One region of the Apilactobacillus apisilvae genome, then DNA from elsewhere that is predicted to be linked to it. Evidence: predicted binding sites of a transcription regulator. Region 1 holds the regulator's gene; the other holds the start of a gene.
What was found. The regulator Rex, encoded in region 1, represses fermentation and respiration genes when NADH is low (regulators of the CRP and FNR family bind a similar motif). The targets are predictions, from matches to a motif close to TTGTGAANTANTTCACAA.

Region 1 (3,434 bases):
GGTGAAAAACTAAATTTTGCTGCTTTTTCATCGTGTTCAGGTGAATCAATTCGGTCCATTTTTTCTAATTGCTTTCGACGCGCCTGAGCTCGTTTAGTTGTTGATGCTCTTACAATATTTTTATTCACAAAATCTTCCATTTTGTGAATTTCTTTTTGTTGTTTTTCAAAGTTTTTTAACTGAATTTGATAATTAGCTTGTTTTTGTTCAATAAAATTAGAGTAATCACCATTATATTCGTCTAAATGTCCATGATTTAAATCATAAACTTTATCAACGATTTTATCCATAAAATAACGATCATGTGAAATGATTAATAAAGCACCAGGATAGCCTTTAATATAGTCTTCTAACCATGCGATTGTTTTTACATCAATATGATTAGTAGGTTCATCTAAAATTAATAAATCACGTTTTTCTAAAAGTAATTTAGCCATTGCTAACTGGGTTTGTTGACCACCTGATAATTCATTGATTTTATGATTATAGGAATCTTTCTTAAATCCAAATCCAGCAAGTACTGATCTGATTTCAGCTTCATAGCCAAAACCATTTTTAGATAAAAATTCTGATTGCAATCGGTCATATATTTTACTAATTTTTTGAAACTTTTTAGGGTTATTAATTACTTCATTACTAGCCATCTTATTTTCGTATGAATGAATTTTATTTTCTAATTCACGAATTTCTTTAAAAACTGATTCCATTTCTTCGATAATAGTTCGGTTTGATTTTAAACCGGTATTTTGAGCTAAATAACCAATTGTTAAACCATTTTTAGTCGTTACATTACCCTCATCAATTGAATCAATTCCCATAATCATTTTAACTAACGTAGATTTACCGGCACCATTTCTTCCCACTAGAGCAACTTTACCATTTTCAGGAATACTTAAATTGACGTTTGTGAAAAGATCTTCACCACCAAATCTTTTTGTTAACTTATTAGCTTGTAAAAGAATCAATATTTTCACCTCCTAAATATTCTTATAACGATAATGATAATAATAATTCTAGCATATAATAACATTATTATTAAATAATGTATTTTTTAAAAGTTTGGAAATCATTTCACAAACTATCTTTTTATGGTAAAATAATTATTCGTTATGCGTATTAATTCAGGGAGGGAAAAAATTTGGACATGAAAATTCCTAGGGCAACAGCTAAAAGATTGCCTATGTATTATCGGTATCTTAGTGGATTACATGATGCAAAAGTAAAACGTATTTCTTCTAGTATGTTTGCTGATGCAGTGCAAGTTGATTCAGCAACAATTAGAAGAGATCTTTCTTATTTTGGTGCCCTTGGTAAGCGTGGCTATGGTTATGATGTTGACAACTTATTAGAGTTCTTTAAAAAGATCCTAAATCAAGATCATTTAACTAATGTAGCCTTAGTAGGTTTAGGTAATTTAGGACAAGCTTTATTGAACTTTAACTTTCATAAAGATAGCAACGTTAGAATTTCTGCAGCTTTCGATATTCATGAACATATGATTAATACAGTTCAGAGTGGTGTCCCTGTCTATGATGTTAAGTATCTGAAAAAACAATTAAGTGAGCAACAAATAGATGTGGTTATTTTAACTGTTCCTACAGGAGTTGCCCAACAAATTTGTGATCAAGCAATTAGTGGTGGTGCAAAAGGTATTATGAATTTCACTTCTAAACGCTTGTCTGCACCTGCAAACGTAAGAGTACAGAATGTAGACTTAACCAATGAATTACAAACCTTAATTTATTTTATTGAACATTATGATAATTAAAAATAAAAAATGATCCTCAATTATTTTTGAGGGTCATTTTTTTATTTTCACTAAATCATTTAGCTTGCATTTATTCAAAAAAAATAATATATTGTATTTGTTCGTTAGCACTTAAATCATGAAGTGCTAATTCTTGTTATAAAAAATGGAGGGATAGTAACAATGTTAAAACCATTAGGTGACCGTGTTGTTATTGAAACACAAAATGAAGAAGAAAAGACAGTTGGAGGGATTGTTTTAGCAAATAATGCAAAAGAAAAGCCTCAAACTGGAAAAGTCCTTGCTGTTGGTGATGGACGTGTTCTTGAAAACGGTAAAACCTTATCACCATCTGTAAATATTGGCGACAAAGTTTTATTTGATAAATATGCTGGTACTTCTGTTGATTATGATGGTAAATCATATTTGATTTTACATGATAAGGACATTGTTGCTGTTATTGAATAATTAAAATAATAAGCGATTTGTTAATATATTTTTTATGGGGTGAATAATAATTATGGCTAAAGAAGTTAAATTTTCTGAAGATGCTAGACATTCAATGCTAAAGGGTGTTGATAAACTAGCTAATACTGTAAAGACAACATTAGGGCCAAAGGGACGTAACGTTGTACTAGAGGAATCTGCAGGTAACCCTAATATCACTAATGATGGGGTTACTATCGCTAAGTCTATTGATTTGAAAAATCATTTTGAAAATATGGGTGCTAAGTTGGTTTCTGAAGTTGCTTCTAAAACTGATGATATTGCTGGTGACGGTACTACTACTGCTACTGTTTTGACACAAGCAATCGTAAATGAAGGGATGAAGAATGTTACTGCAGGTGCTAACCCTGTTGGTATTCGTCGTGGAATTGAAAAAGCTACTCAAGTTGCTGTAGAAAAGTTGCATAAGATGTCACACGAAGTGAAGAATAAGAATGACATCGAACAAATTGCTTCTATTTCTGCCGCTAATCCAGAAGTTGGTAAATTAATTGCTGATGCAATGGAAAAAGTTGGTAATGATGGTGTTATTACTGTTGAAGATTCTCGTGGTGTTAATACTACAATGGACGTTGTTGAAGGAATGCAATTTGATCGTGGTTACATGTCGCAATACATGGTAACTGACAATGAGAAAATGGAAGCCGATTTAGACAACCCATACATTTTAGTTACTGATAAAAAGATCAATAATATTCAAGAAATTTTACCAGTTTTACAATCAGTAGTTGAACAAGGTCGTTCATTATTAATTATTGCTGATGATATTGGTGGAGAAGCCTTACCAACACTTGTACTAAATAAGATGCGTGGAACATTTAATGTTGTTGCAGTAAAGGCACCTGGATTTGGGGATCGTCGTAAATCACAATTGCAAGATATTGCTACTTTAACCGGTGCAACCCTTGTTACTGATGATTTAGGGATTAATTTGAAAGATGTTAAAATTGATCAATTAGGTCAATCTAACAAAGTTAATGTTACTAAAGACGATACAACTATTGTCCAAGGTTCTGGTGATAAAGAACAAATTGCTAAACGGGTTACTGAAATTAAGAATCAAATGGAGACTACTACTTCCGATTTTGATCGTGATAAGTTAAGAGAACGTTTAGCTAAATTAGCCGGTGGAGTTGCTGTTATCCGCGTTGGTGCAGCTACTGAAACTGAACTAAAAGAA
Region 2 (3,434 bases), 370 kb from region 1:
AAGAATGATCCAATAATATTGATAAAAATGGTTGCTATAAAATGATTATTACCAGCAACAAAAGTAAGATATCCCCTAATAGATCCACCGATAAAGCTAAAGAAAGCAATATAGATCAATTTTCTAATAAGCATAATTTTAAGCCTTCTTTTAAATAAATTTATTTTAATATTATCATACAATAATGAGAATGCCTTTTGCTACTATACCAATTTATTTTTTATTTTGACATTTAATCATTTAAAATTTATTATTAATGTAAGTATAAATAATTAGATACCCATAAGGAGTAATTTTATGTTACTTGGAAGTATCGAGGCCGGTGGCACAAAATTTGTATGTGCAGTTGGAAATAATGACTACCAAATTGTAGATAGCGAAATTATAAAAACTACCACGCCCGATGAAACATTAACTAAAACAATTAATTTTTTTAAAAAGTTTAAAGATTTAGCAGCATTAAGTATTGCATCATTTGGTCCTATTGAGGTCAGAAAACAATCTTCAAAATTTGGTTATATTACAGATACACCAAAAGAAGGTTGGTCTAATGTTAACTTTTTGGGAACTATTAAAAAATCATTAGATGTACCCATTTATTGGACCACTGACGTAAACGGATCTGTGTATGGAGAATATATCAATCTAGCAAAACATGATGTTAATCTTAATTCAATGGTTTATTACACGATTGGAACTGGTGTTGGTGCAGGAATTATCATTAATGGTCAATTTGTTGGTGACATGGGACATCCAGAATTAGGGCATATCAAGTTAAAACGTCATCCTGACGATCAAAATTTTGCCGGCATTTGCCCCTATCATGGAGATTGCTTGGAAGGATTAGTCGCTGGCCCTACTTTTGAAGCCCGTTTAAATAAAAAAGGAAAAGATGTTCCATTAGACAATCATGTATGGGATATTATGGCTTATTATGTTGCTCAAGCGGCGTTACAAGCGACTCTCGCATTTCGTCCTTCCAAATTAATATTTGGTGGTGGCGTAGTTAGTGAAACATTTCTCAATAAAGTTCGCGCTGAATTTGAAAATTTACTAAATGGATATATAAACATCGATAATATTGATGATTATATTGCAATACCATCGATTGTAGATAACGGTTCAGCAACTTATGGTAATTTCGCTTTAGCAGACGAATTACTAAAGAAAGTGTAATTGCGCACAAAATAAAATAAAATATTTTTTAGCCAGGAATGATTCTTGTAAACCCTTTCATAGTAAGTTTTCATAACAATCATTCCTTTTTTTATAAGATTTTTTCAATAAATTTGCCACAAAATGCTTTCTTTTTTTGAAAAATGAGTTATCATAATAGTTGTAAGATTGTGAAATGATTAATTAATCATTTTGCACAAGAAATTAATAAACTTGAAATTCAATATGAAAGGATCTTGAATTATGAAAGCATTAGTTTTAACTGGTAAGAAACAATTAGAAATTCAAAATACTGAAAAACCTGAACCAAAGGCTAACGAAGTTGTTGTAAACGCTAAGTATGCTGGTATTTGTGGTACTGACTACGCATTATACAATGGACTTCCAGGTTCAGCTCCAGCTGTTCCCCCAATCGTTTTAGGTCACGAAAACTCAGGTGTTATCTCAGCTGTTGGATCAGACGTTACTGACTACAAAGTTGGTGACCGTGTAACTGTTGACCCTAACATCTACTGTGGTAAATGTAAGTACTGTCGTACAGCTCGTCCAGAATTATGTGAAAACCTATCAGCCGTTGGTGTTACTAGAAACGGTGGACTAGAAGAATACTTCACTGCTCCTACACAAGTTGTATACAAATTACCTGAAAATGTTGATTTAAAATCAGCTGCTACATGTGAACCTATTTCATGTGCCGTTCATGGTATGGATTTATTAGACATTAAGCCTTACCAAAACGCTTTAGTTATTGGTGATGGTTTCATGGGTCTAATCTTTGCTCAAATGCTAAAATCATACGGTGTTAAATCAGTTACTTTAACTGGTCGTCACGATGACAAATTAGCTGCTGAAAAAGAAAAGACTGGTGCTGACAAAGTTATCAACACTACTAAGGAAAAGATTCCTGCAGAATACGATGTTGTTATCGAAGCTGTTGGTCAACCTGCTACTCAAGAACAAGCTGTTGAAGCAACTGTTAAGGGTGCTCAAGTATTAATGTTTGGTGTTGGTGCTCCTGACCAAAAATTCCAAATGAACACTTACGAAGTATTCCAAAAACAATTAACTATTAAGGGTGCATTCATTAACCCTAACTCATTTGAAGATGCTATTGCATTACTACAAAGCAAAGGTGTTAATGTTGCTGACATCATCGATAACGTTATCAGCTTAGAAGATGTTGAAGGCGTTCTAGATGGTACTTCAGACCTTAAAGGTAAATGTGTAGTTAAAGTTTCTGACTAATTTATTTGGAGGATGACATTATGGCTTTAAACGATTACTTTGACGGATTACAACACGTTGGAATCCCTTCAAAAGATTTAGACAAGACAATTGAATTCTACAAATCATTAGGATTTGACCAAGCTGGAGCATTCCACAATGGTGAAAATCGTTGTGCCTTCATGAGATACGGTAACTTAACTGTTGAAACATGGGAAGGCGATCCAGTTGCCATGGAAAATGGTGCTATTAACCATATTTCTATGAACTGTACTGATGTTGATAAAGCATTTGCTGCCGCTAAAGAACAAGGCTTCAATGTTTTAGATGACGAAATCCAATCAATCCCTTCATTCTGGGATAATGGTATTCGTTTCTTCAATATTCAAGGTCCTAACCACGAAAAAATTGAATTCTGCCAAATCGTTAAATAACATTTGAAAGAATATAAAAAATAGAACTCCCATAAGGGGGTTCTATTTTTTTATATCTTTTTAAGGATGAGTGGCATATAGGGGTGTATTTTTCATTTCATCAGATTTATTAAAATGAACATATTTACTACTTAACCAACCCTTTTCATTAAAACCTTTACCATAAATATTTACATAATATTTTACCGATTGGCTAAAATGACGTTTTTGATTTTTAGTAACTTTATAGAATTTCGTAGTCATTGATTTTTTAGAAACAGTTGCTGCATAGTTATTCGAATCAATCAGTTTATTTAAATTGATATGATGCTTATTAGTATAAAGTGTTCCTTTATTATTTATCGATACTTTTTCGTTATTTAATTTAATTGATCTATGATAAGTTTTGATATCACTAGAATGAGAATTATGATTTACATTCGCCGATGCTATGGAATTACCGGTTAATAATAAACCACCAATTAAAACGATACTAACTAAAGCTTTCTTAATTAAATTTTGCTTCATATAAAAACTCCCTTTTATTATTGATAAATAGCAACTGAAGTTTTTCGAGAAGTATAAGTCGCTAAATTTCCTTTTGCCATAACACGATTATTT

Region 2: the regulator Rex is predicted to act here: its motif matches at 1,345-1,362, upstream of MOO46_RS05835 (zinc-dependent alcohol dehydrogenase family protein).

What each region holds. Positions count from the first base shown of each region.
Region 1 covers NZ_CP093362.1:36,060-39,493, forward strand. Annotated here, with positions in the region: gene abc-f (ribosomal protection-like ABC-F family protein) at 1-965, opposite strand, end outside; gene MOO46_RS00215 (redox-sensing transcriptional repressor Rex) at 1,145-1,768, shown strand; gene groES (co-chaperone GroES) at 1,931-2,215, shown strand; gene groL (chaperonin GroEL) at 2,268-3,434, shown strand, end outside.
Region 2 covers NZ_CP093362.1:1,138,000-1,141,433, reverse strand. Annotated here, with positions in the region: gene MOO46_RS05845 (fluoride efflux transporter FluC) at 1-134, opposite strand, end outside; gene scrK (fructokinase ScrK) at 298-1,176, shown strand; gene MOO46_RS05835 (zinc-dependent alcohol dehydrogenase family protein) at 1,420-2,421, shown strand; gene MOO46_RS05830 (VOC family protein) at 2,442-2,834, shown strand; gene MOO46_RS05825 (hypothetical protein) at 2,895-3,341, opposite strand; gene MOO46_RS05820 (GH25 family lysozyme) at 3,359-3,434, opposite strand, start outside.